4 regions of the Arthrobacter sp. STN4 genome follow, and region 4 is predicted to be linked to each of the others. Evidence: riboswitches for the same ligand, from Rfam matches in the RefSeq annotation. Region 4 holds a riboswitch; each other region holds the start of a gene.
The links. A riboswitch is a leader RNA that binds a small molecule or an ion and turns the genes downstream of it on or off. The one in region 4 is predicted to bind S-adenosylmethionine.
Positions count from the first base shown of each region.

Region 1: another riboswitch for S-adenosylmethionine. It lies ahead of MMF96_RS02335 (aminotransferase class V-fold PLP-dependent enzyme); the one in region 4 lies ahead of MMF96_RS10475 (hypothetical protein).
Region 2: another riboswitch for S-adenosylmethionine. It lies ahead of MMF96_RS01215 (cobalamin-independent methionine synthase II family protein); the one in region 4 lies ahead of MMF96_RS10475 (hypothetical protein).
Region 3: another riboswitch for S-adenosylmethionine. It lies ahead of MMF96_RS12055 (DUF1737 domain-containing protein); the one in region 4 lies ahead of MMF96_RS10475 (hypothetical protein).

Region 1 covers NZ_JAKZGX010000002.1:32,814-40,566, forward strand. Annotated here, with positions in the region: gene aroA (3-phosphoshikimate 1-carboxyvinyltransferase) at 1-835, shown strand, start outside; gene MMF96_RS02325 (ribosome small subunit-dependent GTPase A) at 828-1,958, shown strand; gene hisN (histidinol-phosphatase) at 2,022-2,837, shown strand; SAM riboswitch class IV at 3,185-3,298, shown strand; gene MMF96_RS02335 (aminotransferase class V-fold PLP-dependent enzyme) at 3,358-4,770, shown strand; gene MMF96_RS02340 (class I SAM-dependent methyltransferase) at 4,843-5,652, shown strand; gene MMF96_RS02345 (Nramp family divalent metal transporter) at 5,703-6,959, shown strand; gene MMF96_RS02350 (metal-dependent transcriptional regulator) at 6,977-7,750, shown strand.
Region 2 covers NZ_JAKZGX010000001.1:239,137-246,889, reverse strand. Annotated here, with positions in the region: gene purQ (phosphoribosylformylglycinamidine synthase subunit PurQ) at 1-602, shown strand, start outside; gene purL (phosphoribosylformylglycinamidine synthase subunit PurL) at 603-2,933, shown strand; gene MMF96_RS01240 (DUF1990 domain-containing protein) at 3,022-3,591, opposite strand; gene MMF96_RS01235 (MmcQ/YjbR family DNA-binding protein) at 3,575-3,982, opposite strand; gene MMF96_RS01230 (dihydrofolate reductase family protein) at 3,979-4,551, opposite strand; gene MMF96_RS01225 (polysaccharide deacetylase family protein) at 4,621-5,460, opposite strand; gene MMF96_RS01220 (CoA-binding protein) at 5,479-5,895, opposite strand; SAM riboswitch class I at 6,010-6,122, shown strand; gene MMF96_RS01215 (cobalamin-independent methionine synthase II family protein) at 6,134-7,345, shown strand; gene MMF96_RS01210 (SUKH-4 family immunity protein) at 7,456-7,753, opposite strand, start outside.
Region 3 covers NZ_JAKZGX010000015.1:27,580-35,332, reverse strand. Annotated here, with positions in the region: gene cls (cardiolipin synthase) at 1-548, opposite strand, end outside; gene MMF96_RS12060 (aminodeoxychorismate lyase) at 716-1,633, shown strand; SAM riboswitch class IV at 1,723-1,844, shown strand; gene MMF96_RS12055 (DUF1737 domain-containing protein) at 1,928-2,188, shown strand; gene MMF96_RS12050 (rhodanese-like domain-containing protein) at 2,185-2,577, shown strand; gene MMF96_RS12045 (O-succinylhomoserine sulfhydrylase) at 2,631-3,842, shown strand; gene MMF96_RS12040 (UDP-N-acetylglucosamine 1-carboxyvinyltransferase) at 3,868-5,400, opposite strand; gene MMF96_RS12035 (energy-coupling factor transporter transmembrane protein EcfT) at 5,537-6,334, opposite strand; gene MMF96_RS12030 (ATP-binding cassette domain-containing protein) at 6,331-7,753, opposite strand, start outside.
Region 4 covers NZ_JAKZGX010000012.1:25,196-32,948, reverse strand. Annotated here, with positions in the region: gene MMF96_RS10500 (FAD:protein FMN transferase) at 1-755, opposite strand, end outside; gene MMF96_RS10495 (hypothetical protein) at 757-1,035, opposite strand; gene MMF96_RS10490 (cupin domain-containing protein) at 1,159-1,743, opposite strand; gene MMF96_RS10485 (hypothetical protein) at 3,075-3,443, shown strand; gene MMF96_RS10480 (Clp protease N-terminal domain-containing protein) at 3,608-4,054, shown strand; SAM riboswitch class IV at 4,642-4,754, shown strand; gene MMF96_RS10475 (hypothetical protein) at 4,770-5,090, shown strand; gene MMF96_RS10470 (VOC family protein) at 5,096-5,446, opposite strand; gene MMF96_RS10465 (biotin/lipoyl-containing protein) at 5,534-5,764, opposite strand; gene MMF96_RS10460 (alpha-ketoacid dehydrogenase subunit beta) at 5,761-6,825, opposite strand; gene MMF96_RS10455 (thiamine pyrophosphate-dependent dehydrogenase E1 component subunit alpha) at 6,828-7,753, opposite strand, start outside.

The sequences.
Region 1 (7,753 bases), on a different contig from region 4:
CGTGGCCGGCGGACACGTGGCCATCGACGCCGGCGGCTCCTCGCAGTTCATCTCGGCACTCCTGCTGGCCGCCGCCCGCTTCGAGGGCGGACTGCACCTGGAACACACCGGCACGTCGGTGCCCAGCATCGACCACATTTCGATGACGGTCAAGGTCCTGCGCTCCCTGGGCGTCAGGGTGGACGATTCCACCCCCAACCACTGGATCGTGGAACCCGGACCCATCGCCGCGTTTGACGTGCAGCTGGAACAGGACCTCTCCAACGCCGGGCCGTTCCTGGCGGCAGCCCTGGCCACCCGCGGCACGGTGCGCATCCCCCACTGGCCGGCGGACACCACCCAGGTGGGTGACAAGTGGCGGACCATCCTCCCGCAACTGGGCGCCACCGTCACGCTGGAGGACGGCGTGCTCACCGTGACCGGCGGGCCGCAGATCCTTGGTGCCGAGCTTTCCGACACCAGCGAGCTGGCACCGTCGGTGGCCGCCCTGTGCGCACTGGCGTCCACGCCGTCGCGCCTGCGCGGGATCGCCCACCTGCGCGGCCACGAGACCGACCGGCTCGCCGCCCTGGTGGCCGAGATCAACGCCCTCGGCGGGGACGCCGTCGAAACGGAGGACGGGCTCATCATCAACCCGGCCCCGCTGCACGGCGGGCTGTTCCACAGTTACGAGGACCACCGCATGGCCACTGCCGGCGCCATCATCGGGCTGGCCGTGCCCGGCGTCGAGGTTGAAAACATCGCCACCACGGCCAAGACCATGCCAGACTTCCCGCACATGTGGGCGGACATGCTTGCCCAGACGGCCGCGGTGGGGACTGCCGGGCGTGGCTAGGGACTACAGCAACTGGGACGAATCCGATGTGCGCGTCCGCGCCAACAAAAAGGGCAGCCGGCCGCGCACCAAGGACCGGCCCGCCCACGAGGACGCCGTGATCGGGCGCATCACCACCGTGGACCGCGGCCGGTACACGGCCATCGTGGACGAGGACACGCCGGCCGAACGGGTGGTCATTGCCGCACGCGCCCGCGAGCTGCGCCGCTCCCCCGTGGTGGCCGGGGACTTTGTGGCGCTGGTGGGCGACACCACGGGCACGCCGGACACCCTGGCCCGCCTGGTGCGCGTGGAGAAACGCCGCACCCTGTTGCGCCGCAGCGCGGACGACACCGACCCCGTGGAGCGCGTGGTGGTGGCCAACGCCGACCAGCTGGTCATCGTCGTGGCGGCGGCGAACCCGGAACCTCGCACTGGCTTCATCGACCGCGCCCTGGTGGCCGCCTACGACGCCGGCATTGCCCCCATCCTGCTGATCACCAAGGCGGACATCAAGGACCCGTCCGGGCTGCTCGCCAATTATGACAACCTGGACATGACGGTCATCATCAGCCGCACGGCCTCCGCCGGTGCGCCCGACGCCGCCTCCGCCATTGACGCCCGCAGCGACGACGGCGACTCCGCCCTCCTGGCGGGGGGTGCCGTCGAACAACTGCGCGGGCACCTGGACGGCAGGGTCAGCGTGCTGGTGGGCCACTCCGGCGTCGGCAAATCCACCATGGTCAACGCCCTGACCGGTTCGCAACGGGCCACGGGGGGCGTCAACGCGGTCACGGGGCGCGGCCGGCACACTTCTTCCTCCGCCCTGGCGCTGCGGCTGCAGGACGGCGAGGCCGGCTCGTGGATCATCGACACCCCCGGCATCCGCTCCTTCGGGCTGGCCCACGTGGACGCGGACCGGATCCTGCATGCCTTCCCGGACCTGGAGCCCGGCACCGACGACTGCGAACGCGGCTGCAAGCACGACGACGCCGCCGTCAACTGCGGGCTGGACGCCTGGGTGGCCGGCGGCCATGCCGGGGATGCGGGCCCGGCCCGGCTCGCGTCCCTCCGCCGCCTGCTGGGCACCAGCACCCGCACCGAGGGCCGCGCCGAGGCCAAGGAGCTTGGCACCCTGGCGTAGCGCACATGCGGGTGGAGGGCGTCATCCCGCACTTTGGCCCCATCTACCGATAGCGTGTTGCCTATGACTGTCCAACCCCAGACGTACAATGACGACCTCCGCCTGGCCCACGTCCTGGCTGACACCGTCGACTCCCTGACGATGTCACGCTTCAAGGCCCTTGACCTGAAGATTGAAACCAAGCCGGACCTGACCCCGGTCACGGACGCGGACAAGGCGGCCGAGGAATCCATCCGCAGCCAGCTGTCCCGGGTGCGCCCGCGCGATGCCGTGCTGGGCGAGGAGTTTGGCAGCAGCGGCCACGGCTCGCGCCGGTGGATCATCGACCCGATCGACGGGACCAAGAACTTTGTGCGCGGCGTGCCGGTCTGGGCCACGCTGATTGCGCTGGTGGACGAGGGCCGGCCCGTGGTGGGCGTGGTCAGCGCCCCCGCCCTGGGCAAGCGCTGGTGGGCGGCCGAGGGCACGGGCGCGTATACGGGCAAGTCGCTCGCGTCCGCCACGCGCATCCGCGTCTCCAACGTCTCCGAGCTGGCCGACGCGTCCCTGTCCTACTCCTCGCTGACCGGCTGGGCGGCCCGCGGCAACCGGGAGGAGTTCCTGGGCCTGACCGACGACGTCTGGCGAACCCGGGCCTACGGCGATTTCTGGTCCTACTGCCTCGTCGCGGAAGGGTCCGTGGACATTGCCTGCGAGCCCGAACTGAACCTGTACGACATGGCCGCCCTGGTGCCCATCGTGACCGAAGCCGGCGGCCGCTTCACCTCCCTGGACGGAGTGGACGGCCCCTTCGGTGGCAACGCCCTGGCCACCAACTCCATCCTGCACACCGAGGTGCTGCGCCGGTTAAACCCCGGCTGGGACGACCTCCTCTCCTAAGCGGCCCGGCACCCGCGCAGGTTGTTGCACAGCGGCCGGTCGCGGGCCCGGCCCGAACCGGTGGTGCAGCAAATGCGGGTTGGAACCCAGGCGCCAAACCGGTGGTGCAGCAAATGCGGGTTGCAGCCGGGCTTGCCCGCATGTGCTGCACCGCCGAATGCCCCGACGGGGCACAAGTCGCCCCATCTGCACCGCCGAATTCCATGGCTGGGAAAATGAGGGCTGGAACCCGCCGGCCCGAACCGGTGGTGCAGCAAATGCGGGTTGCAGCCCCGCCCCAACGAGCCGCAGCAATGTGTCGTAACAAATGCGCACGCTGCCGCGGCTGGGCTAGCCTTTTGGGCATAGGTCACGAGTGCCAGCGCTAAACCCCGGTTTGCTGGCCGGCAACCCTCCTTTCGCGGCGGGGTGCCCCGGGTGACGACCTGGCCAGGCCGGAACGGTCTTGGCAAGCGCGGACATTTTTTCGTTCCCGGCGGCTTCGCCGCGACGGAATGGTCCCTTCCTTTTGGGAGCCCCCATGAGTTCTGCAACCCTTGAAACAGCCCGCCTTTCCGACGCACCCCTGCTGCCCGTGGCGGGCCGCGACCTGGCAGCGCCGTTGATCCACGGCGGCACCGCCAGGTATGCCAACCTGGACTACGCGGCGTCGGCGCCGGCCGTGGACGAGGTGGCCGCGCACCTGGCCGAGGTGCTGCCGTACTACGCCAGCGTGCACCGGGGCGCCGGCTTTGCCTCCCAGGTCAGCACCTCACTATACGAAAACGCCCGACGCACGGTGGCCGACTTCGTCGGTGCACGCCCCGGGGACACCGTCATTTTCACCCGCAACACGACCGATTCGCTGAACCTGCTCGCAGCTTGCGTGGAGTCGCTCCTGGCGGGGCAGGGGCGCACCGGGGGCCCTTCCAACGACCATGGCGAGGTGCTGTACCTGGACATCGAGCACCACGCCAACCTGCTGCCGTGGCAGGGGCTGCCGCACCGCTCCGTGGTGGCCGGACACACCCTCGAGTCCACCCTGGGCCGGGTCGCGACGCAGTTGCGTGCCGGCAACGTGGTGCTGCTGGCCGTCACGGGCGCCTCCAACGTCACCGGCGAGGTGCTGCCGATCGCCGAGCTCGCGGCCCTGGCCCACCGGCACGGTGCGCGGATCGTGGTCGATGCCGCCCAGCTGGCCCCGCACCGGCGCCTCGACCTGGCCCGCGACGGGATCGACTACGTGGCCTTTTCCGGCCACAAGCTCTATGCCCCGTTTGGTGCGGGCGTGCTGGTGGGCCGTCCCGACTGGCTCGACGCCGGCCGCCCGCACCTGGCCGGCGGCGGCGCCGTGAAGGACGTGCGGCTGGAGTCCGTGCTCTGGACCGACGGCCCGGCCCGCCACGAAGCCGGTTCGCCCAATGTGCTCGGCGCCGCCACGCTGGCGAAGGCCGCCGAGGTGCTGGCCGCCCTGGATGCCGAAACGTGGCACGCCCACGAGCAGGAACTGCGCTCGCACCTGGTGGCCGGGCTGGAGGCGCTCGACGGCGTCACCGTCCACCAACTGTTCGCCGACTCCGGCTCGTACCCCGGCAGCGGCACCATCGGCGTCGTCAACTTTTCCGTGGAGGGGTACGACGCCGGCCTGGCCGCGGCCTACCTGTCCGCCGAGCACGGCGTGGGCGTGCGGGACGGCAGGTTCTGCGCCCACCCCCTGCTGCGCCGGGTGGGCCTGGCCTCGGGCTCGCTGCGCGCCAGCTTCGGGGTGGGTTCCCGCCGCACCGACGCCGACCGGCTCATTGACGGCGTGGCCGCCCTGCTCCGCGACGGCCTGGGCTGGGACTACGTCGTGGACGCCGGACGCTGGGTGCCCGCCAACGACACCCGCAGCTTCCCCTCCTGGGCGCCCAACACGCCCGGCACGGCCGGTGCCGCCCCCTGCTCCACCCGCTGAGCCCGCCGTCGAACGCTTCCGCCGCGGTAGAGTGGAGCGGCGGAATCGGCACAAGCAAACAGGCGGAGGACAATGGCAGGCGCGGGCGGACCGGTTTTTGACGACGTGCGGCGGCTCGAGTTGGCCGGCGCCTTCCAGGAGGGCGGGGAGCACTATGACAAGGTGCGCCCGGGCTACCCCGGCGAGTCGCTGGCGTGGCTGGCCGCCGGCCTCGACGTCCGCGACGCCCTGGACGTAGGCGCGGGGACCGGCAAGTACACCCACCTGCTGGCCGCACGCGGCTGGCGGGTCAGCGCCGTCGACCCGTCCGGTGACATGCTCGTCCAGCTGCGCCGCAACCTGCCCGGCGTCGCGGTGCGGCAGGGCACGGCCGAGGACACCGGCCTGGGCGCGGCGTCCATCGACCTGGCGGTGGCCGCCCAGGCCTGGCACTGGTGCGATCCCCTGGCGGCGAGCACGGAAATGGCACGGGTCCTGCGCCCCGGCGGCGTCCTGGGACTGGTCTGGAACCAGCTGGACGTCAGCGTGCCCTGGGTGCACCGGCTGTCGCGGATCATGCATGCCGGCGACGTCCACAAGCCCGGTTTCCGTCCGCATGTCGGTCCCGAATTCCACGGCCTCAGCGTGCACGGGACCCGGTGGGAGCAGGCCGTCACCCCGGAAGAACTGCTGGAGCTGGCCAAGTCGCGCAGCTACTACCTCAAGGCTGACGCCGCCATCCGCGCCAAGGTGCTGGGCAACCTGCGCTGGTACCTGTTCGAGCACCTGGGCCACACCCCCGGCCAGGAGCTGGCGCTCCCGTACTTCTGCCAGACCTGGCGCGCCCACACCCAGCAGCGCCTGCGTGACGTCCCCTCGACACCCGGCCCCTGGCCGCGCTAGAATTTCGGCATACCTAAACTTGGGGTTTAGGGCTAGCGAAGGGGCGGAAATTGCTGGAGACCGGCACTGCCAGGAAGCGCCTGCCGCGGCGCGACCGCGGCAGGGGGCTTTTTCTTCTGGGCCCTGCCTTCGTGGCGGCAATCGCCTACGTGGACCCCGGGAATGTCGCCGCAAACCTGACCTCCGGCGCCCGCTACGGCTACCTGCTCGTGTGGGTGCTGGTAGCGGCCAACCTCATGGCCATGCTGGTGCAGTACCAGTCCGCCAAGCTTGGGGTGGTGACCGGCCGGTCGCTGCCGGAACTGCTCGGAAAGCGGTTCGGCACCGCCGGGCGCCGGCTGTACTGGGCACAGGCGGAACTGGTGGCCATGGCCACGGACCTGGCCGAGGTCGTGGGCGGCGCCATAGCCCTGAACCTGCTCTTCCACGTGCCGCTGCCCGTCGGCGGGGTGATCGTGGGCGTCGCCTCCATGGCGCTGCTGGCCGTGCAAAACCGCCATGGGCAGCGCCACTTTGAAACCATCATCATTTTCCTGCTGGTCGTCATCACCGTGGGGTTCCTGGCCGGGCTGGTGCTCAGCCCGCCGGATCCGGCCGGCGTCGTCTCCGGCCTGGTGCCACGGTTCGAGGGCAGCAACAGCCTCCTGCTGGCCGCCGGGATGCTCGGCGCCACCGTGATGCCCCACGCCATCTACCTGCACTCCCAGCTGGCCAAGGACCGGCACACCGGGGCCCGCCGCACGCCGGAGTCCCTGCGCCGCATTGTCCGGGCCACGCGCTGGGACGTGGTCTCAGCCCTGCTCCTGGCCGGGGCCGTCAACATCGGCATGCTGCTGCTCGCCGCGTCCACGCTGGGAGGGGTCCCCGGCACCGACACCATTGAGGGCGCCCATGCGGCCATTGCCGCCACCCTGGGCCCGGTGGTCGGCGTGGTGTTCGCCGTCGGGCTGCTGGCCTCCGGCCTGGCCTCCACCTCCGTGGGCGCGTACGCCGGCGCCGCCATCATGCACGGCCTGCTCCACGTCCACATCCCGCTCATGGCACGGCGCGTGGTCAGCCTGGTCCCGGCCATCGTCCTGCTGACCATCGGCACCGACCCCACGTGGGCGCTGATCGTCAGCCAGGTGGTGCTGAGCTTCGGCATCCCCTTTGCGCTGGTTCCGCTGCTGCGCCTGACCGCCAACAAGGCGCTGATGGGCGAACACCGGGACGGGCTGCCGCTGCGGATTGCCGCCCTGGCCAGTGCCGCGCTGATCGTTGCGCTGAACGCGGTCCTGCTGTGGCTGACCGCCACCGGGGTTGCGTAGCCGGTAGGCTGGTGCACGTGAAAGCCACCCCCACCTCCTCCAGCATTGAGGACTACGTCAAGGTCATTTACTCTTTCACGGAGTGGCAGGACAAGCCCATCACGTCCACCCAGCTGGCCGTGCGGCTGGGCGTGGCCAACTCCTCCGTCTCGGAGATGGTCCGCAAGCTCAAGGACCAGGACCTGGTGGAGCACGAACCCTACAGCCCCATCCGCCTCACCGAATCCGGCCTGGCCCTGGCACTGTCCATGGTCCGCCGCCACCGGCTGCTGGAGACGTACCTGGTCCGCGAACTCGGCTACACCTGGGACGAGGTCCATGAGGAGGCCGAACGGCTCGAACACGCCGTCTCGGAAACGTTCATCGGGCGCATGTCCGCGAAACTGGGCAACCCCACGCGCGACCCCCACGGCGATCCCATCCCGGATGCCGGCGGCCACATCACCATGCCGCCCTCGCACCGTCTCGACGAGCTTGACGCCGGCCACCACGGCCGCGTCAGCCGCATCAGCGACCACGACCCCGAACTGCTGCGCTATCTTGAACAGCACGGCATCGGCGTGGACACCGAGCTGGAAGTCGTGGGCAGGCGCCCCTTTGGCGGCACCCTGGAGGTGGCCCGGCTCCCCTCCCCCAATGCCCCTGCAGGCACGGACGACGCCGGCCGCCTCGACCTGGGCGACGAGGCGGCGGTTTCGCTGTGGCTGGTCACCGTCGGCACCCACCCGGGCTGCACCGTCCAGGAACCCGCCGGAGGATCCCTCATGGGCCCCCACACGGCCGATGGTTGAGCC
Region 2 (7,753 bases), on a different contig from region 4:
AACTGTGGCACGGCGACACCAACCTGGACGGCGTGGACGCCGTCATCATCCCCGGCGGCTTCTCCTACGGCGACTACCTGCGCGCCGGCGCCATCTCGCGCTTCGCGCCGCTCATGACCGAGATCGTCAAGGCAGCAAACTCCGATGCCAGGCTGCCCGTGCTGGGCATCTGCAACGGCTTCCAGATCCTCACCGAGGCACACCTGCTCCCCGGTTCCATGATCAAGAACGACCACCTGAAGTTCCTGTGCCGCGACCAGGTCCTGCGCGTGGAAAACAACACCAGCGCCTGGACCAACGCGTACCAGCCCGGTGCGGAGATCACCGTTCCGCTGAAAAACCAGGACGGCCAGTACATCGCGGACGAGAAGACCCTTGACGCCCTGGAGGCAGAGGGCCGCGTCGCCTTCCGCTATGTGGGCGCCAACCCCAACGGCTCCCGCCGCAACATCGCCGGCATCGCCAACGCCGCCGGCAACGTGGTGGGGCTCATGCCGCACCCCGAACACGCCGTGGAGGCCGGCTACGGCCCCGGCCACACCGGCACGGACGGCCGGGGCTTCTTCACCTCTGTCCTGAACACGCTTCTGGGAGGCAAATAAATGTCCGAGATCTCAAGCGCCCCGGTCGCCGGGGAAACGAAGAAGTTCAACATCGACACGGTGGAAAACGCCGCCGCGACCCCCGACGTCGAGCTGCCCTGGGCCGAGCTGGGCCTGAAGCAAAACGAGTACGACGACGTCGTGAAGGTTTTGGGGCGCCGCCCCACCGGCGCGGAGCTCGCCATGTACTCGGTCATGTGGAGCGAGCACTGCTCCTACAAGTCCTCCAAGAACCACCTGCGCCAGTTTGGCGACAAGGTCACGGAGGAAATGAAGAAGGACATGATGGTGGGCATCGGCGAAAACGCCGGCGTGACCAACCTGGGGGACGGCTGGGCCGTCACGTTCAAGATCGAAAGCCACAACTCGCCGTCGTTCGTGGAGCCCTACCAGGGTGCCGCAACGGGCATCGGCGGCATTGTCCGCGACATCATCTCCATGGGTGCGCGCCCGGTGGCCGTCATGGACCCGCTGCGCTTTGGCGCCATCGACCACCCGGACACGGCCCGCGTCATGCACGGGGCGGTGGCCGGCATTGGCGGCTACGGCAACTCGCTGGGGCTGCCGAACATCGGCGGCGAGATGGTCTTTGACCCGATCTACCAGGGCAACCCGCTGGTCAACGCGCTGGCCGTGGGCGTCATGCGCCACGAGGACATCCGCCTGGCCAACGCGTCCGGCCTGGGCAACAAGGTGGTCCTGTTCGGTGCCCGCACGGGCGGCGACGGCATTGGCGGCGCCTCGGTGCTGGCCAGCGAGTCGTTCGATTCCACCAAGCCGTCCAAGCGCCCCGCCGTCCAGGTGGGCGACCCCTTCGCCGAAAAGGTGCTCATCGAGTGCTGCCTGGAGCTGTTCAAGGGCTCCCTCGTGGAGGGCATCCAGGACCTGGGCGCCGCGGGCATCTCCTGCGCCACCAGCGAGCTGGCCTCCAACGGCGACGGCGGCATGGAAGTTGAGCTGACGTCCGTGCTGCTGCGCGACCCGACCCTGACCCCGGGCGAGATCCTGATGTCCGAGTCGCAGGAACGCATGATGGCCGTGGTCTCCCCCGCGAACGTCGCCGCGTTTGAGGCCGTCATGGACAAGTGGGCCGTGGAGTACTCCTGGCTCGGCGAGGTCACCGGCACCGGCCGCCTGATCATCAAGTGGGAGGGCGAGGTCATTGTCGACGTCGATCCCCGCACCGTGGCACACGACGGCCCGGTCTACGACCGCCCGTACGCCCGCCCCACGTGGCAGGACGCGCTGCAGGCGGACACCTTCACCGGCTCCGTGCAGGACGCCGGCCGCCCCTCCACGCCGGAGGAGCTGAAGGCCGCCGTGCTGGAACTCATCGCCTCCCCCAACATGTGCTCAAAGGACTGGATCACCAACCAGTACGACCGCTACGTGGGCGGCAACACGGCCATGGCGTTCCCCGACGACGCCGGCGTGGTCCGCGTCGACGAGGAAACCGGCCTCGGCGTGGCCCTGGCCACCGACGCCAACGGCCGCTACACGTACCTTGACCCGTACCACGGCGCGCAGCTGGCACTGGCCGAGGCCTACCGCAACGTGGCCACCTCCGGCGCCATCCCCATGGCCGTCTCCGACTGCCTGAACTTCGGCTCCCCCGAGGACCCGGACGTCATGTGGCAGCTGGCCGAGGCCATCCGCGGGCTCTCCGACGCCTGCATGGAGCTGGGCATCCCGGTCACCGGCGGCAACGTCTCCCTGTACAACCAGACCGGGGCCACCCCGATCCATCCCTCCCCCGTGGTGGCCGTCCTGGGCAAGTTCGACGACGTCGCCCGCCGCACGCCGTCGGGCTGGGCCGAGGACGGGCAGGCCATCTACCTGCTGGGCACCACGGCCGCCGAGCTGGACGGCTCCGAGTGGGCCAACCTGCGCGGCCACCTGGGCGGCGCCGCCCCGAAGGTGGACCTCAAGCGTGAGCGCGAGCTGGGCGAGATCCTGATCAACGCCTCGCGCGACGGCATGGTCGACGCCGCCCACGACCTCTCCGAGGGCGGCCTGGCAGCCGCGCTGGTGGAGTCCTCGCTGCGGAACAACACCGGCGCCCGCGTGGCCCTGGACGAGGTGGCCGCCCGCGACGGCGTGGACATCTTCACGCTGCTGTTCTCCGAGACGCAGGGCCGGGCCATCGTGTCCGTCCCGCGCAGCGAAGAGGTCCGCTTCAACGACATGTGCACGGCCCGCCGCTTCCCGGTGTCCCGGATCGGCGTGGTGGACGCCGCCGGCGGCGCCCTGGACGTGCAGGGGCTGTTCACCGCCCCGCTCGACGAGCTCCGCGAGGCACACGAGGGGACGCTGCCGAAGCACTTCGGCTGACCCCCGCCGCTGTCCAACTGGGTCGCAGTTGTTGCCATCAATCAACTTATTTCGGTTGATGATATGGCAACAACTGCGACCCAGTTGCTTAAGTGAGGGAACGGGCGGCCTGCAGGTATGATTTCGTGACGTTCCGCTGGGTCAGCTTCGTGACCGGGGCGCCCAGCTTGAACAGCAGGCCCGAGGGCCGGCTGAACGCCAGGAGGCGGAAGTACACGCCGCCGTCGGAGGCCTTCATGGCCACAAACGCCTCCTCGCCCAGGGCCGGGTGTCCCGGAAGCGTGCCGTAGCCGAAGCCTGCCAGCTCCACCTCGGTGCCGTCGCTGCGCAGGGCACCGGTCGGTTCCAGTGCCCAGACCACCTGGCACGGGACCGGCATCCGGAGGTCGCCGACGCCGAAGCCGCTCACCACCCGCGCCCCCACCACGGCGCGCGGGGGCGCTGCCACCCGGAGGCCGGCGCGGCGCTGGATCTGCCATGTCAGGATGCCCTCCGCCAGCGCCTTGAAGGCGGCGTCCCCGGAGCCGACGCGGATCTGCCGGTCCACGTGGCCAAAGCCGTCCGGCCACCGCCCCTGCCCTGAGGGCAGTTCCGCGTTCAGGCGGGTCCGTCCAAGTTCGGGGTAATTCAAGCCGCCACGGCTAGTCTTTGGCAACACGGGCACTCCACTCCAGGGCTGATTGTTGTTTTCGCGGCAGTCCGGCCACCACCAGGTCGTAGGAATCCTCGAGCATGTCCAGCACCATCCCCGACTCCACCACGGAACAATCCACGGTGTTCCAGTGCCGTTTGTTGAGGTGGTAGCCGGGGATGATGCCCGGGTTGGCCGCACGCAGCTGTGCGGCCAGGAGGGGATCGCACTTGAGGCTGATGGACAGGACCTCCTGGCCCAGGTCGCCCAGCGCAAACACCTTTCCCACCCGGCGGTCACCGCCGCTGCTGGGCGCCCTGACCTTGAAGACCGATGTTTCCGGGCCAAAGGGGAAGTCTTCGTAGATGCCGGGGAACTTCAGGGCCGCGGCCCGCAAGGCATCGGCTGAGATGCTCACGGGCCCACCGGCGCTGCTTTTTTCACGGCGTAGCTCAGCTGGGCAAACTGCCCGAACATGTCGGCGCCCCGCAGTTCCAGGCGGTCCGGACCCAGGTTGCGTGGCAGCATCGGGGCCCCGCCGGCCAGCAGGGCGGGTGCCAGGGTGACCACCAGCCCGTCGAGGGCGCCGATGTCCAGGAACTGGCCGGCCAGCTCGCCGCCGCCCACCACCCAGACGTCCTGCTCCCCCGCCGCCGCCACAATGTCCGGCAGGGCATCCGCGACGGGGCCGCGGACAAGGCGGACGTCGGCGCCGTCGGGCACGGGCAGCGCGCGCGTGGTGAAAACGTACGTGGGCCTCGTCCCGTAAAGCTGCTGCCATCGCGCGGGATTTTCCAACAGCTTCTCCTCGCGCAGCACCCATTCGTAGGTGGTGGAGCCCTCCACCAGGACACCCATGCCGTCCATGAAGGCGGCAATGTCCGGTGCGCCGGCGTCGTCCACGGCAAACAGCCAGGCAAGCGAGTTGTCCGGGTCGGCCAAAAAGCCGTTGAGCGTGCTGGCGGTGTAGTAGACGGTCCTGGTCATGTTTCCAAGGCTACCCGTCCGGCACGGCGCGGGGCACTACGCGGGGCACGGCCGGCCCGGGCACCGGCCCTAGCTGACGCCCAGGTAGTCCTCGAGCAGCACCACCTTCAGCCCGGCCGCCTTCTGCGCCTTCACAAAGGCCGCCAGGTCCGTCGGAAATTCGGGCCGGAAGTGCATGAGCACAATGTCGCCCGGGCGCAGCACATGGCCCACCTGGTACTGCATTGAGCCTGCGTTGGCCCGCGCCTGCCAGTCGATGATGGCCTTCATGCCGCATTCGGCCGCGGCCCGGCGCACGGCCTTGGTGTACGGTCCGCCCGGCGGCCGGAAGAAGACCGGCCGGCGGCCAAAGTACTTCTCCTCGTAGTCTGCCATGCCGCAGATCTCGGCCTTGACCTGCGCGTACGGGAGCTTGACGAACCCCAGGTTGTGGGTCAGGGTGTGGTCTTCGATCCGGAACCCGGCATCAAGGTAGGCCTGGTAAAACTGCGAGTGCCCGGCAATGAACACGTGCGCCAGGAAAAGAGATGCCTTGAGGTGGTCCCGCTCCAGCAGCGCCAGGTCCGATTTCCGCTTCACCTGGCCGTCGTCAATGGTCAGGAACACCACTTTTTGTTGGGTGGGGATCCTGGTGATGACCGGGACCATGCCGTTTTCAATGGGCGGCAGCTTGTAGTCGGGCACCAGCCCGTCCACGGCGCCGGGCCGCGCCGTCCGGAGCCCCTCCGGCCGGCCGCTTGGCGGGGACGACGCCGGGGCGCCCGTTGCGCCGGAGGTGCCGGCCGGCGTCGTGCGTTGGCCCAGGAAGCGCACCGCCCCGAGGGCCAGGACGGCGAGCACCACCACCACGGCGGCGGCCAAGGCAATCCGGCGGGCGGTGTTCGGTGCGGCGCGGAGGTGGTGGGGCATGTCGGCTTTCGCAGCTTCCTACAGGCCCAGGGCCCGGGCCTCGATCATGGGGCAGGTGTCCATGACCACCTCCAGCCCGGCGTCCTCCGCACGGCGCGCCGCGGCTTCGTCGATGACGCCCAACTGCAGCCAAACGGCCTTGGCGCCCACGGCGATGGCCTGGTCCACCACGGCCCCCACCTTGGTGGAGTTCACGAAACAATCGACGACGTCGATGGCCCCCGGGATGTCCGCGAGCAGCTTGTAGCCCTTGGCCCCGTGGACGTCGTCGCCCTTCAGGCTCACCGGGATGATCTCCTGGCCCAGGTGCTGCTGGAGGAAAAGCGATACGCCCACCGCGGCCCGGAGCGGGTTGTTTGACAGTCCCACCACGGCCCAGCGGGCCGGCGTTGTCAGCAGGCGGTGGATCGTTGCGGGGTCGTTGACATGTGCCATGGAACCAACCCTACGGCCCTGCCGGGCCTACCGCATCCAGGCCCGCCGCCGACGCGGGCGCGAAACGGGCCGCAATGATTTTGGCAGGCGGCCCCCGCCTTGGCAGAATGGTTCCGACCATCCCGAGCGGCCGAGAGATCTGGCTCAGCGACGCCGCAGCAACCCTCCAAGGCCCACCCTCCACCGGGTGGGCGGCGGAACGGTGCTACCGCCAGAAACGATGGAAAGGACTCCACCCGTGGCTTTAAACACCGACCACATCCGCACCACCCATGCCGGCTCCCTGCCCCGCACCCCCGCCCTCCTGGCGGCCAACGCCGAGCGCGGGGCCAGCGGCGACACCGCCGGCTACCGGGACCTCCTCACCGAATCGGTGGTGGACATCGTGGCGCGCCAGCAGGCTGCCGGCATTGACATCCCCAACGACGGCGAATACGGCCACACCATGTCGAACGCGGTCGATTACGGTGCCTGGTGGAATTACTCCTTCGGGCGCCTCGGCGGCCTGGAAGCGACCAACGTGGACCGCTGGGCCGACGCCGAGGTGCACCGGTCCTCGCCCGGCAACGTGGTGCTGACCTCCTTTCCGGACCGCCGCGACCGGCAGAGGTTCAACGAGGCCTACAGCGACCCGGCCTCCGGCATCCTGGCCCACCGCAAGGCCACCACGCAGCCCAAGATCGTGGGGCCGCTGACATACACCGGCCAGGCCCAGGTTGCCTCGGACGTGGCCAACCTGGGACGGGGCCTGGCTGCGGCCGGCCTGTCCGAGGGCTTCATGGCAGCCCTGTCCCCTGGTTCCTGCGCCCGGCTGGCCAACGACTACTACGCCAGCGACGAGGAACTGCTCTATGCCTGTGCCGACGCCATGCGGGAGGAGTACAAGGCCATCATCGACGCCGGGCTGACCGTCCAGCTCGACGACCCGTCACTGGCCGAAAGCTGGGACCAGGTGAACCCGGAACCGGCCCTGGCGGACTACAAGAAGTTCATCCAACTGCGGGTCGAGGCCACCAACCACGCCTTGCGCGGGCTGCCGCAGGAGAAGATCCGGCTGCATGTGTGCTGGGGTTCCTGGCACGGGCCGCACACCACCGACATCCCCTTCGCGGACATCCTGGACGAGGTGCTGGCCATCAACGCCGGCGCCTATTCCTTCGAGGCCGCCAACGTGCGCCACGAGCATGAATGGAAGATCTGGCAGGACAAGAAGCTGCCGGAGGGCAAGTCGATCATCCCCGGCGTCGTCTCCCATGCCACGAACGTGGTGGAGCATCCGGAGCTGGTGGCGGACCGCATTGAGCGCTTCGCCTCCGTGGTGGGCCGGGAGGCGGTCATCGCCTCCACCGACTGCGGGCTGGGCGGACGCGTCCACCCGCAGATCGCGGCGGCGAAGCTGCAGGCCCTCGGGCAGGGTGCGGAAATCGCCTCGCGACGCCTCTGGCGGTAAACGCAGAGCTGGGTCGCAATAGTTACAGCACGTCAACTGGAACCAGTTGATAAAACCGCAACTACTGCGACCCAGTTGCGGGGCTGCGGCAGCGCCAGGGCTCCGGGGGGCTAGGCGACGCTGAACGACTCGTCGGCGCCGGGGCGGTCATTGTCCCCGGTGTCGGTTTCGCGTTCTTCCTCTTCCTCATCGTCAAGGTCGTCGAAGTCCACGTAATCGTCGCTGGTCAGTTCCTCCGTGTACAGGGACCAAAACTCGTTGAGGCCCGCGGCCGGCGGGTCCAGCACCTTCAACTGCGATTCGAAGGACTTGCGGACTTCCGAAAACTCCTCGTCGTCCTCGGGGCCGGGGACGTCGCGGTCAATGGCCCCCCAGGCGGTCACGATTTTCACAAAGGTGTCCAGGCTG
Region 3 (7,753 bases), on a different contig from region 4:
TTCAGCCGCCGGATCATGTCCCGGTAGCCCGGCACGCGCAGCGAGCCGATGTGGTCAAACAGCACCCGCACCCGGACGCCGCGGGCCGCCGCGGCCTCCAGTTCCCGGAACAGCCGTTCGGTGCAGGAGTCGGAGCTCATGATGTAAAACTCGGCGTTGACGAAGTCGTGGGCCTCGCTTACGGCGTCGGCCATGGCGTCCAGGGACTCCTGGTACCCCTCGATCAGGTGCACCGAATTGGCGCCCAGGGCCGGGAAGGAACCCAGGTTCCGGTTCAGCTCCACGGCCAGGTTGATCCACGACGGCCCGTCATAGGGTTTCACCTGCGCGGCAATCCCCCGCGTCCCTTCCACCACGCGGACGTTGACGGCCTCCTGCATCTCCCGCCGGCGCCGCGAGAGCCGGAAGTTGCCGAACATCAAAAACAGCGCCAGCCCGATGTAGGGCAGGAAAAAGATGCACAGCAGCCAGGCCATGGCGGTGGTGGGGCGGCGGTTGCCGGGGATGATGCCCAGCACCGCGATGCGGATCCCCAGGTCCACGACCATCAGCAGCACCGAAAGCCAGGCAGGGCCGGCGGGAAGGCTGAAGGCTGTCCAGATCAAGCAGTGCCTCCTCGTTGGGCGCCCATGACGCGTCAGGTGACCTTAGCCTACCGGCTCGCGGCGCCCCGGCCGGGCAGGAAAGCACCGGTGCCGGGCACTAAGCTCGAGCCATGACTGTTTTGGTGTTCCTGGACCCCTCCCATCCCGACGGCCGGCTCGCCGACGCCGAGGCCCCCGCCCTCCTGGCCACGGACCAGGGCGCCACCCGCGGCGACGGCATCTTTGAAACCCTGCTGGCCGTCAACGGCGCGCCCCGCAAGGTCCAGGCGCACCTGCACCGCCTCGCCACGTCGGCACAGTCCCTGGCGCTGGAGGTGCCCGACGCCGACGCCTGGCTGCGCGCCATCACGACGGCGGTCGACGCCTTCGCGGCCGCCTCGCTCCAGGTGCCCGACGAGCACGGCAACACCAACATCGTCATCAAGCTGTTCGCCACCCGCGGCCCGGAGGGGGCCGACACCCCCACGGCCTGGGTGCAGGCCGCCGCCGTCCCGCCCGCCCTGGCCGGGCAGCGCGCCAAGGGCCTGGACGTGATCCTGCTGGACCGCGGCTACGACAGCACCGTGGCCCACCGGGCACCGTGGCTGCTGTTGGGCGCCAAGACGCTTTCCTACGCCGTCAACATGGCCGCCCTGCGCCATGCGCACGCCCAGGGCGCCGACGACGTGATTTTCACGAGCAGTGACGGACACGTGTTGGAGGGGCCGACGTCGTCCGTCCTCTTGGCGCACGTGCAGGACGACGGCGGCGCGCCCGTCAAGCGGCTTGTCACACCCAACCTGGACAGCGGCATTTTGCCCGGCACCACCCAGGGCGCCTTGTTTGCGGCGGCGAGGGACGCCGGCTGGGAGCTTGGCTACGGCCCGCTGGTGCCGGCGGACCTGCTCGACGCCGACGCCGTCTGGCTGGTTTCCAGCATCCGGCTGCTGGCGCCCGTCAACACCATTGACGGCACGGAGATCGGGACGGCGGACGTCCGGGCCCGGCTGACGGCCGAGCTCAGCGCGCTGCTGGCGCAGGTGCACTGACGCCCCGAAGGCCGCCGGGACGTCATGTTGCGCCACATTTCCCCGGCGGTTCGACCCGCAGCCAGGGGCGGTATGTTAGTTTTCAAGTGAGTAACGAGTTCCAGCGCCAAGCCCTGACTTGCTGGACGGCAACCCTCTGTCTCGGCGGGGTGCCTCAGGTGACTACTCGGCAAACCCGGCCACCCACGGCTGCGGCTTGCAAGCGCGAACTGCCCGCGGCGTGCCCGGCCCCTCCGGCCCTCCCACCGCCCGGTACCCGCTTGCAGGCGCGGCCACCTGCTTTGAGGAGTACCCATGAGCGTTGACGCACCCCCGCTGGCCTACCGGCTGATCACCGGCCCGGATGACAGCTCCTTTTGCGAGCGGATCTCCGCCGCCCTGGCCGAGGGCTACATCCTGCACGGAAGCCCTGCAGTGACCTTCAACGGCACGTCCGTGATTTGCGCCCAGGCCGTGGTCCTCCCCCACGCCGTGGCCGCCTCCGACGCCGCCATCGCCAACGCCGTCTCGCAGCTGGAGGACCCCGAGGAGTTCGACGGCGAGGGCATCGCATGAGCTACGCCGGCGACCTGGCACCCGCCCAGGCCTGGGACAAGGTGGCCGCCGGGGCCGTCCTGGTCGACGTGCGCACCGACGGCGAATGGGCGCACATCGGCGTGCCGGACCTGTCCGCACTCGACGCCGAGCCGGTCTTCATCCAGTGGAGCCATGCGACGGGCCGGCCCAACCCGGACTTCCTGGCCGAACTGCAGCAGGCAGTCCCCGCCGGCAGGGAACTGGTGATCCTGTGCCGCTCCGGCGCCCGCTCCATTGCCGCCGCAGAGGCAGCCACGGCCGCCGGATACACGGCCTTCAACGTGCTTGAGGGCTTTGAGGGCGTGCCGGACGGCTACGGGGACAGGATTGTCAACGGCTGGAAGAACCGCCGCCTGCCCTGGAAGTAACCGCCCCGCACCCTCAGAACCCGGCCCCACCAGCGAAAGCTAAGGACACACACTTGAGCAACTTTAATAAGCACGCCGCCACGTGGGCGGAAGACACCCAGGCGGTCCGGGGAGGGCTGGACCGGACCAACTTCCAGGAGACGTCCGAGGCCATCTTCCTGAACTCCGGCTTTGTCTACGAATCTGCCGAACACGCCGAGGCCTCCTTCACCGGCGGGGTGGACCGGTTTGTGTATTCACGCTATGGCAACCCGTCGGTGGCCACGTTCCAGGAGCGGCTGCGCCTGCTGGAGGGCAAGGAGGCCTGCTTTGCCACGGCGTCGGGCATGTCCGCCGTCTTTACCGCCCTGGGCGCGCTGCTGGGTGCCGGGGACCGGGTGGTGGCTTCCCGGTCCCTCTTCGGTTCCTGCTTCGTGATACTCAATGAACTGCTGCCCCGCTGGGGCGTGGAAACGGTGTTTGTGGACGGCCCGGACCTGGACCAGTGGCGCGAAGCCCTGGCCGTGCCGACCACTGCCGTGTTCTTTGAGTCGCCATCCAACCCCATGCAGGAGATCGTGGACATCGCCGCCGTCTGCGAGCTGGCCCATGCCGCGGGCGCCCAGGTGGTGGCGGACAACGTGTTCGCCACGCCCCTGCTCCAGCGCTGTGGCGACTTTGGCGCGGACGTCGTGGTGTACTCGGGCACCAAGCACATCGACGGCCAGGGCCGGGTCCTCGGCGGAGCCATCCTGGGCACGAAGGACTTCATTGACGGCCCCGTGAAAAACCTGATGCGCCACACCGGCCCGGCCCTGTCCGCGTTCAACGCCTGGGTGCTGACCAAGGGCCTGGAGACCATGGGCCTGCGTGTCAGCGCCTCCTGCGCCAGCGCCCTGGCCCTGGGTGAATTCCTGGAAGCGGCGCCGCAGATCAGCTGGGTCAAGTACCCGCTGCTGCCCTCCCACCCGCAGTACGAGCTGGCCCGGAAGCAGATGAAGGCCGGCGGGACGGTGCTGACGTTTGAACTGGCCGAGCCGGCGTCCGGCACCCGCAAGGACGCCGCCTTCAAGCTCCTGAACGCCCTGCGGATCGTGGACATCTCCAACAACCTGGGCGACACGAAGTCCCTGATCACGCACCCGGCCACCACCACGCACCGGGCCATGGGCCCCGAGGGCCGCGCCGCCATCGGCCTGTCCGACGGCGTGCTGCGCCTCTCCGTGGGCCTGGAGGACCTGGGCGACCTGAAGCAGGACCTGGCGCAGGCCCTCGCCGCGATCTAGTTCGAACGCCGCCGTCCCCGGCGGGTTAGTCCTGGAAGTATTCGATCTCCGCGCCGATGGTGTTCAGGCGCTCCGCCAGGTCCTCGTAGCCGCGCTCGATGACGTAGATGTTGCGCAGCTCGCTGGTGCCCTTGGCGGCAAGCATCGCCAGCAGGATGCAGGCGGCCGGGCGCAGCGCCGGCGGGCAGCCGATCTCGGCCGCGCGCCACGCCGTCGGGCCCTTGATGTCGATGCGGTGCGGGTCCAGGAGGCGCACGCCGGCGCCCAGGCGGTTCAGTTCGGTCAGGTAGATGGCGCGGTTCTCGTAGACCCAGTCGTGGATCAGCGTGGTGCCCTCGGCGCAGGAGGCGATGACGGCGAAGAAGGGCAGGTTGTCAATGTTCAGCCCCGGGAACGGCATGGGGTGGATCTTGTCCGGCGCCGCGTGCAGTTCGGAGGGGAGCGTGGTGACGTCCACGAGGCGGGTCTTGCCGTTGCGGGCCACGTATTCCGCCGACTTCCGGTAGCGGAAGCCCATCTGCTCAAGGACCTTGAGCTCAATTTCCATGAACTCGATGGGCACGCGCGTGACGGTGACCTCGGACTTCGTCACGATGCCGGCGGTGATCAGGCTCATGGCCTCGATCGGGTCCTCGGACGGCGCGTATTCAATGTCAACGTCGATTCGTGACTTGCCGCGGATGGTCAGCGTTGTGGAGCCGATGCCCTCCACCTCCACGCCCAGGCCCTGCAGGTAAAAGCAAAGGTCCTGGACCATGTAGTTGGGGCTGGCGTTGCGGATGACGGTGGTGCCCACCCGGTGCGCGGCGGCCATGATGGCGTTTTCCGTCACCGTGTCCCCGCGCTCGGTCAGCACAAAGGTCCTGTCCTCGCCGTCGCTGAAGGGTGCCTGCACCTGGTAGAAGCCGTTGTGGGCCGTGACGGCCAGGCCGAACTCGCGCAGGGCCTGCATGTGCGGCTCCACGGTCCGGGTGCCGAGGTCGCAGCCGCCGGCGTAGGGGATGCGGTAGACGTCCTCCTGGTCCAGCAGCGGACCCAGCAGCATGATGACCGAGCGCGTGCGCTTGGCCGCCTCAACGTCCATGGACGCCAGGTCCAGGACGGCGGGACGGCGGATCTGGAGGTCGTTGGCGTTCAGCCAGCGGCATTCAACGCCGATGCTCGTCAGCAGCTCCACAATCCGGTTGACCTCTTCAATGCGGGCCAGGCGGCGCAGCGTGGTGGTGCCGCGGTTGATGAGGCTGGCGCACAGCAGGGCCACACCGGCGTTCTTGCTGGAGTTGACCTCCACGCTGCCGGAGAGTTCGCGGCCGCCGTGCACGCGCAGGTGCGTCACCACGTTTTTGGGCGAATTGCCGACGTTCACGATCCGCCGGCCCAGCAGCGACTCCATGCGCTGGATCATCTTCAGGCTCAGGTTTTGCTTGCCCTGTTCCATGCGTGCCACGGCACTCTGGCTGGTGCCCAATTGCGCTGCGAGTTCCAGCTGGGTCCAGCCCTTGTCGTTGCGGGCATCCCGGACCATTACACCTACGGTTTCTGCAGCCACTTGAGTCATGAAACTTTTATATCATGGGACGCATATTTGCCTGGTATTTAGTGACGCATTCGCTGTGAATGTCGAATTATCCGTGCCCTTAATCACTGTGTGCGATAAATGGTTCAACAGGGTCATGGCCCCGGCCACGCCAAGGCTACCCCAGCACGGGGTTCCAGGTGCCCAGCACGACGGCGGCGAGCGCCGCGGCCGCGGCAATCACCACTCCGGCGGCGGCCACCCAGGCGTCCCGCTGGCTGAAGGTGGACCCCCGCGCCCAGGTGCGGGGCCCGGCGCCAAAGCCCTTCGCCTCCATCGTCACGGCCAGCCGGGATGCGCGGCGGATGGCCTGGACCAGCAGTGCCATGGCCTGTCCCAGCGAGGCCTTGAGCCCGCTGAAGAAGCCCGGCTCCCCACCGACGCCCCGGGCCCGCCGGGCCATGCCCAGCGTCTGCCACTCCGCCACCAGCAGGCCCACCAGGCGCATCGCGGCCAGGGCCCCGAGCACAAAGCGGTGCGGCAGGTGCAGCTTCTGCGCCAGTGCGTCGGCCAGGTCCGTCGGGTCGGTGCTGGCGAGCACGATGACGCCGGGCAGGGCGATGGCGAGGCTGCGCAACGCGATCGCCACACCGGATTCCACCGAGCCGGTGGTGAAGACCAGCGGGCCCGCCGCCAGCAGCAGTTCCCCCGTCTTCGGGGCCAACAGGGCCGTGCCATAGCCGCCCACCAGGGCGGCAAACAGGATGGGCCAGCCACGCCGCAGCAGCATGCCGGCACCCAGGCCGGCCAGCGGCAGCACGGCACACTCGAGCACCAGCGCCGTCGTGGCGGACGCCCAGTCGATGGTGACCAGCAGGACCAGGGTGATGGCCAGTCCGGCGCCGAGCTTGGCCAGGGGATTCGCGCCCGCCAGCCAGGCGCGGGACCGGGGCTGGGCCAGGATGTCCACGCTCATCGCCGCACCGCCTTGCCGGCCGCCCCGGCCGGCGGCGCAGCGACCGCCGGATCCGCCGAGCGGTCCGCGGGGCCGTCATGGTCCCGGGCCTCAACGGGGGCAGCCCCCCCGGCCGGGGCGCCGAGGACCAGCCGGTCCCCGCCCAGGACCTGGGAGAACGTGGCGTCGTGGGTTACGGAGACCACGGCCGTGCCCGCGTCGAGCAGTTCGGTCAGCAGCGAGGCCAGCTCCGCCCAGGTGTTGGCGTCCTGCCCAAAGGTGGGCTCGTCCAGGACCAGCACCTGCGGGCTGGCGGCCAGCACCGTGGCCACGGACAGCCTGCGCTTTTCGCCGCCGGAGAGGGTGAAGGGGTTGGCGCCCGCCACGTGGGCCAGCCGCAGCCGCTCCAGCAGGCCGTCCACGCCGTCTTCGCCGTGTCCCAGCAGCCGTGGGGCGAACAGCAGTTCCTCGCGCACGCTGCCCGTCACAAACTGGTGCTCCGGTTCCTGGAACACGGTGCCGATCCGGCTGATCAGCTCCCGGCCGCGCCACTTCAGCGGCGCGCTGCCGGCGCCCCGCGCCAGCGGCTCAAGGGCTTCGAGCCGTCCGCCCGCCGCAGGCAGCAGCCCGGCAAGGGTCAGTGCCAACGTGGATTTCCCGGCCCCATTGGGCCCCGTCACGCTGAGCGCCCGCCCGGCGGAAATCCGCACGGACGGCACCACGGCGGCCGGCACGGCCGGGTGCCGCCGGCGGCCCTTGGCCCGGGACACCGCCAGGGACTCCGCCGCAAGCAAAAGGTCCGTGCTGTCGTCGTGCGGGGGAAAGCCGGTGCGCGGACGGACGGCGGGCACGTGCCCGGGCACCCACACGCCCGCGGCGGACAGCATGCCCGCCGCCTGGGCCAGGACCGCGGCGGGCGGGCCGTCCAGCAGCACGCCGCCGGGCTCCCCCGCCGCTTCGGGAGCCAGCACCACGATCCGGTCCACGACGTCGAGCCACACGGACACGCGGTGTTCCACCACCACCAGGGTGGCGCCGGTTTCATCCAGGCTGTTCCGGACGGCGTCGCGCACGTCCACCACCCCGGCCGGGTCCAGGTTTGCCGTGGGCTCGTCCAGGAGCAGCAGGCCGGGGCGCATGGCCAGCATGCCGGCCAGTCCGAGGCGCTGCTTTTGGCCACCGGACAGCGCGGAGCTCGGGTGGTCCAACGGCAGCCGAAGGCCCACGGCCTCGAGCGCCGCGGGCACGCGGCGCCAGATCTCCTCCCGCGGCACGGCCAGGTTTTCGGCACCAAAGGCCACGTCGTCGCCGATGCGGGAGAGCACCACCTGGGAATCGGGGTCCTGCTGCATCAGGCCGGTGCGTCCGCGAGACTCCGCCACGGGTGCGCCGTCGATCAGCAGGGACCCAAACTCGTCCGCGTCCTCATCGACGCCAAGC
Region 4 (7,753 bases):
GGATCCAGGATGTGGTGTCGCAGCGCTCCGGTCTGCATCCAGCGCCGCTTGGACGTGCTGGACGTGGCCAGGGCATGGCCGGCCGGCAGCGAGACCTGCTGGGCGGGGTCGGCCGGGGTGTCCTGGACCAGCACCTGCCAGTGCCCTGCCACGCCGTCCGGGGCGGGACCGGCGGTCGCGATGTCGCCGCCCAGGTTCACGAGCGCCCCGCAGCCAAGTTCGACGGCGATGCGCGCCGCCGCCATGTCCGCCGCCACGGCCTTGGCACTGGAGCCAAGGTCCACGGTGACGTCCGCGGGCACCGACAGGAAGCGGCCGTCGAGCGTGATGCGCTGCCAGCCGGGTGCCCGGGGCATGCGCAGCGAGGGGGCGCCGGAGGGCGAAACGGCGGCCAGGCCGCTTTCGTTCCGTACGGGCGCCCGCAGGGAGGCGAAGTCGGCGTCGTAGCCCAGGGAGATGAGGTCGCCGCCCAGGGTGGGGTCAACGGCGCCCCCGGTCCAGCGTGCCGCGGCCAGGGCGGATTCCATGAGGGTGGCCAGCAGCGGCGAGACGGTGGTGCCGTGGACCAGTTTCTGGCGCAGCACCGCCAATTCCGAATCGGCGCGGAAGCGGCTGCAGGCGAGGTCGACGGCGTCGAGCACGTGTCGAGCCAGGGTGAGCGCGGAATCGGCACGCCGGGGATCCGTCACGACCACCGAGGCGGACAGCCCCCAGGGCTGCCAGGCCCGTTGTGCCGTGGCGTGGCCGGACGCCACCTCAGGAACCTGCCGACCGGGACAGGCTGGGCCCGCCGTTGCCCGGCAACAGCTGGGTCCCGGACGTGGACCCGGACCGCAGGCCCGGGTCCGACGACGAACCCGAGGAGCCCGGGGCCGGGGTGGTGCTGCCCTGGGTGGCGGATGCCTTCGCGGCAGCTGCGGCGGTGATGGTGCCGTACAGCGCCACACTGCCCAGTCCGGCCGCCCCCACGGCGCCCATGGCCACCATGGAGGTGACGGCCTTGGCGATCTTCCTGCCGTCAGGCGTTGGTGCCATGGCGTGCCCTCGCTCTCACAGTCGTGCCGGGTGGTTGTCGATTCAACTATCCACGCGTTCGCTATGAGTTTGCCGTGAACGGGCAGGTGGGAACTTAGGTATTCGCCTGACGCGGCACGGGCGCTACTGTCCCGATCCGGACGCCGCCGGGACCAGGATGAACAGCGCCTCCACCGGCTCGGCGGAGCGGTTTTCCCAGGAATGCGGCTCCCGGCCGGGGAACGACAGCGTATCCCCGGCCTTGAGCTCGTACGAATCCTGGGTCATGATCAGGGTCAGTTCCCCGCTGATGATGTGAAGCACGTCCACGTCGCAGTCCACCGCATACAGTTCCGATTCGCCGCGGCCGAACGGCTCGATGGTGGCGCCGAGGATCTGGACGCGCCGCTCCGAGCGGGCCGTCAGCAGCCGCTCCACGATGCCCTCGCCGCCCAGGAAGATGCGCGGCCCCTCGCCGCTGCGGGTCAGGTGGGTCTCCGGCACGGCAAACAGTTCACCGACGGAGATGGACAGGACTTGGCACAGGGTCACCAGGGACGCGACACTGGGAGAGGTCAGGTCGCGCTCCACCCGGCTCAGGAAACCCTTCGTGAGCCCGGTGGCGTCGGCAACATGTTCAATGGTGAGGCGCTGGGCCTGGCGTGCGGCGCGGATCCGGGATCCTATCGCCACCGGTGCCAGGCTTGGTTCAACGGGTAGTGCCTTCATCTTCGCTCCTTGCTTGTCAGGGCCACGTGCACCCTCCGTGACTCTATAGCTACGAGCCGGACCGATTCCCATCGACCCTTGCCCCAACCACAGCTTAGCCCAGTGAGCAACCAATGTTGCCTGTCAGGCAATGTTTACTCGTGCATCTTCCCATCACCACGGCCGCTGCGGGCGCTGGTAGTATCCGGAGCCACCAGTCGCCAATTCGGGTTTCATGTCACTGGCGTGTCACCAAACCGGATTTCATGGCACTGGCGGTGGGTCAGGTTGCGGTTGAAAGTCAGAGGCGGACTCACTGGCTACTGCCTGTTTGTGTGTCCCGTAGGGCGAACCTCGTGCGGGACAAGCTCGCGGCTGGGTGACGGCTCGCGTCAGCCGGGCCCACTGAATCCAGGAATCATTGCTCCTCGGCGCATCTCGCTGCAATCTTGAAGTCGTGGCCACCAAAACCAGGACAGTCGAGGAACTTCTGGCCGAACTCCAACGCTTGGCAAGGGTCAAGAGCAGTGCCGAGGACGACCATTCGATGAGTTTCCGCCTTCCGCTTGATCTCGTTCGTCCAGAATCAAAAATGCTGGCTGTGACTCAAGCTGTCGTCGATGCGATGAACGGGTTAGAGGAAGCACTCGAGCGGGATCCGAGCTTCGAGCACATGGACAAGTCGACCGACACGCTCCAGGATTTCATCGCCCGGGCCTGGGCTGACCCCGAGACCGATCAGGTTCAGCAGTACATCACGAAGCACTCCCGCGAACTGCTCGAGCTCGTCTGTTTCCTCCCAATCGAATATCTGGCCATCGACGCCCCCGCTATGTTGCTCGGGCTGCAACTCCTGCCCGTCACCGACTCAAGCATTCCAACCACAACCGCGCCGTGGTTCGATCTCGCGCCGCCCATCGGCTGCGTGGCCGCGATCCCCGTCACGGGCACCAACCTCGGAAAAATGGCCGAGAGAGCACAGACTCTCCTAGCGCATGCCCTCCGTGTCGCGCGCGTTGGGCTGCGTGACCACAACGGGATCAACGACCGCCAGCTCAGATTTCGACCTGCCGTCGCCTACGCCTTCAGCAACAATTTGTCCGGATGGCGATCCCGCGGCGATATCGCGTACGAACTTACACTGGGGCCGTCCAGCCTCGACAGCATAAGCAACCGGCCAGTCTGGACGATGTCAGCGACCCCCATGACAGACATCCACAAGAAGGCCGATCTGGCACTTCGCTGGATGGAACGCGCTCGGTTCGCCGACGAACCACTCATCGCGCTCCTTTACCTCATTCTTTGCCCTCGAAGCACTACTTGGCGACACGTCCGAGGGGCTCAAGGCAGACATGCTGGCCTTCCGGCAGCTCGTCCTGAGCCACGTCGTGTCCGGCGGATTCCGGGAACCGAACGCCACCTGGTTCCTGTACTCTCGTGTGCGCTCCGCCGCAGTGCACGGCGAAGAACCTCCGCCCGTAGACGATGCGATTGTCGACAGTTTCGAATGGGCCGTCCGAGACACGCTCAACGAGTACTTGACCTTCGCAAGCACCCAAAACATCGGCAGGAGGGGAAAGCTCATCAAAGCACTCACCTCGCATCCAGACGTCCCAAAGCTCGTGGATTGGATCCGCACGAACGCCGGAAACGACTGGGAGGCCTACCTCGAGAAGGCGCTACTGATCGCAGAACACCCGACTGAACAACTTCACGATTGACCGAGGCGGGCCCGCATGCCCCATTGCGTAGCTGCCGGTATGACGAACCGTCAGCGGGAACGCCTGACACGGCCGCTGCTCGATTAGCGGCCGGGCTAGGAGATCCTCCTCCGGGGGAGGCGCGCCCGTGGTGCCGGCGCGCCGCGAAGACTACGCTTCAGGGCATGAGCGGTTCAAAGTTTTCTGGGAATTACACCGACGGTGCCCGGCGGGCGGTGGTCCTTGCTCAGGAAGAGTCAAGGGCAATGATGCATGACGCGTACATCGCTCCCGAGCATCTACTATTAGGGCTTTTGCACGCATATCCGAACACGGTGCAGACGGCGCTGGGCGTCTGGCCGGATGAAGTGCGTGATGCGATAATGCGTTTCGCCTCCGCTGGTCCGCAGGACACCTCAGAATCGTTGCCGTTCACCCGCATGTCTCTGGAGGTCCTCAAGGCGGCGCAGCGCACCGCGCGGGAGCTTCATTCCGATCACGTCGGGATCAAGCACCTATTGTTCGGGGTACTGAGTGTCCATAGCGACCGCCTGGATCGTGCGTTGGTCGCTGCGGGTGTGGATCGAGACAGTGCGCAAACGCGGGTAATGGCGGCGCTTACGCGCGGGTGATCGGTTACTCCGAGTTGGGCAACAGGTAGCGATCCCCCGCCGTCCTATCCTCGCAAGCACCCGGAAGGGGTCCGTCCGGATAGGCATTTCGGACTGTCCCGTAAGCCGGTCGGGCAGCGGTGCAGGAGCGAGCGAAATGTTCTCACTTGGAAATCTTCGGACTTCCGTGGCTGGCGGATTCCCGTAGACCCCGCCCGCAAAAATGCCCGGTGAACGAGCCTTGTACGGGACAAGATTTCCGTCCACACGGCCACTCTTCTGACTGCGACAATCGCTGGGTCGAGGCGAGCGAGCCGATACCGGACGCATCCGGGTCGTTTGGTCCTCGCCCCCGGACCGGTGCGTCGCGATCTTCGACAACGGCCCAAGTCCGTGAGACGTGGGTCAGGCAGCCCGCGGCAGCCGCCAGCGATTCCAATGTTCACGCCATCGAGGCGCTGACCAAGGCCCGGTAGCCGGGTCTTGGCAGGTCCGACGCCCAAGTCTCCACGGGATCGACCACCCGCGACATGCACTAAGGCGCGGGGCGGCGTAATTTATTACGCCGCCCCGCGCCGTCATGCCTTAAACGGCTAGTGTGGTGCCAGCTTCAAGAGATGCGACACCAAGCTCCGACTGGTCGCACGCCAACCCCATGTTCACAGGGTGGCTCGGATGAGGAAGCGGCCCGCGGCCAACCGGCCACGGGCAAGAGCACTTCCAAAGGGCAATGACCATGACCATTACTTCCGTCAACCGCACCCACCGCACCTCCCGGACGCAGCCGGCCACAGGGGCCCAAGCCGCCGCCCGGCGCCGGCCCGAGGGCATCCCGGTGCTCCCCGCCGTGGACACCAACCTCGGTTCCGTCACCTTTTTCACCCCCGGCGGCCACCGCCAGTACTGGTCCGCCGAACCGGCCGAACTGCTCGATGCGCTTGCCCGGGCCGTGCGCCCGGCGCAGTGGATCCCGGAAATCGGCACCCTGGTGGTCACCGTGGCGCAGACCGGCGTGCGGTCCGGGCACCGGATCGGTTTCCGGCTCGCCGTCCAGTAGCCCCGTCACAGGTACGGGCGCGTGATGAGTTCCAGGGCATGCCCGGAAGGGTCCTTGAAATAAACACCCCGCCCGCCGTGCTCGGTGTTCGTCTCGTACGGCCGCGTCATTTGCGGGTCAGCCCAGTGCAGCACTTCCGTGGCCACCAGGCGGGCGTAGGCGCGGTCAAAATGTGCGTCGTCCACGAGGAATGCGTAGTGCTGCATCTGGATCTCCACCGGCGGTTCGGCAAATTGCAGCATCACGCCGCCGTCCAGGAGGATGTTGGTGAACGGGCCCCATGAAGGGACCGGGCGCGCTTCGAGCAGCCCGGTGTAAAAGCGCGCTGACTCCTCGCGGTCCCGCGAGGCGATGATGGTGTGGTTAAACGTGGCTGAAATGAGTGTTCTCCTTGAGGTGTCAGCAGCCCGATGGCAGGCTACCGCGGCGGGGAGGGCGCCAGGCTACTCGATGACCGCGATCACCGCCCCCTGGGCCACCTCGTCGCCTTCCTCCACCCGCAGCCGGACGGTGCCGGCTTCAGGCGCGTAGATCTCGGCGTCGACCTTGTCAATGGCCACCTCGGCGAGCAGGTGCTTTTCGGCCACCGCGTCACCGTCGGCAACGTACCAGGTGGCCAGCACGCCGGGTTCGGAGGCGTCGCCCGTCATCATGGGGAACAGGATTTCCTTCATGCAGTGACCGCCGTCCGGATTGCGGCCTCAATGCGTGCGGCCGTTGGCAACACAGCATATTCCAGTTCGCGGGCGTAGGGAATGGGCACGTCCGGCACGCAGACCCGGCTGAAGTGCCTGAGCAGCGTGGGGTCGTGTTCGGTGATCGTGGCCGCAATTTCCCCGGACAGGCCAAACGATTCATAGTCCTCGTCCACGACGACCACGCGGCCGGTCTTGGCTGCGGTGGCGATGACTGCCTCACGGTCCAGCGGCACCAGCGAGCGCAGGTCCAGCACTTCGACGCTGATGCCCTCCCCCGCCAGCTTCTCCGCCACATCCAGGCTGTGGTGGACGGACAGGGACAGCGTCACGATGCTCACGTCCGTGCCTTCGCGGACCACCTTGGCCCTGCCGATCGGCACCACGTAGTCCTCCTCCGGCACGGCACCGATGGAGCGCTTGTTCTTCGCCATCCAGGCCAGCCCCATGACGCCCTTGTGGAACATGTACACCACGGGGTCGTCGGAGTGGATGGCCGCCGTCATGAGCCCCTTGGCGTCGTACGGGTTGGAGGGGACCACCAGCTTCATGCCCGGCAGGTGCGCGAACGTCCCCCACAGCGTCTGCGAGTGCTGCGCGCCGTCGGAATAGCCGCCGCCCACCGCGGCCATGAGCACCATCGGCACCCTGACATTGCCTCCGGATTCGAAGTGGATCTTGGCCATGTGGTTGTAGATCTGGTCCATGCACACGCCGAAGAAGTCCACGAACATGAGCTCCACAATGGGCCGCATGCCTTCCACTGCCGCCCCGATCCCGAGGCCGATGAACGCGGACTCGGAAATCGGCGTGTCAATGACCCGGTCCGGGCCAAATTTCTCCAGCAGCCCCGTGGTGGAGGAGAAGATGCCGCCGTAGGCTGCCACGTCCTCGCCCATCACAAACACGGAATCGTCCTGCTCCATTTGCGAGCCGATGGCCTCCTGCAGGGCCTTGGCCGTGTTCAGCCGGCGCGTCCCGGCGTCCGGTTCCACCGGCAGGGACGTTTGGGCCGCCGTCGCATTTGATGTTGCACCCATGGCTATTCTCCTTCCACAAAGACGTACTTGAGTGCCTCGGCCGGGTTGGGCGTTGGCGAGGCCTTGGCATTTTCGACGGCGTCCTCCACCCGGGTGCGCGCCTCGCCTTCCATGGCGGCGGCGTCCGCGTCGCTGAGGAGCCCGGCGTCGCCCAGCTGCTGCCGGTAGGCCGGGATGGGGTCCTTGTCCGGGACGCCGGCAAGCTCGGGCCGGTACCCCTGGGCGTCACCTTCAAAGTGGCCCCAGAGGCGCAGGGTGTGCACTTCGATCAGGCTGGGCCCGCCGCCGGCGCGGGCACGCGCCACGGCCTCGCCGGCCGCGGCGTGGACCGCTTCGACGTCGTTCCCCTCCACCCGGATGCCCGGCATGCCGTAGCCGGCGGCACGGACGGCGTTGGACGGCACCGCAGTGGAGGCGTCCCGGGCCACGGAGATGCCCCAGTCGTTGTCCTCGATGACGAAGATGACCGGCAGCTTCCACAGCGCCGCCAGGTTCAGCGACTCGTGGAACGGGCCGGCGTTGGCAGCCCCTTCGCCCGCCACCGCGGCGGCAACGCTGTTGGTGCCCGCCCGCTGGAACGCGAACGCCTGCCCTAGTGCCGCCGGGAATCCCTCGGCCACAATGCCCGAGCAGGAAAAGTGGATGGACGGGTCAAAAAGGTGCATGTGGCCGCCGCGGCCGTGGCCCAGCCCCGATTCGCGGCCAAAGATTTCCCCGGCCAGCGACCGCAGGTCCATGCCCTTGGCAATGGCCAGGTGGTGCGGGCGGTGTGTTGCCGTCAGCGCGTCACCGGTTTCCAGGTGCGCGCACAGCCCGGCAGCCACCGGTTCCTGCCCTGCCGAGAGGTGCATTTCACCGGGGACCAGGCCCTTTCCAATGTCAAAGCCCGGACTCTTGTCTGCGTGGTATTCGCGCAGTATTGCTTCCT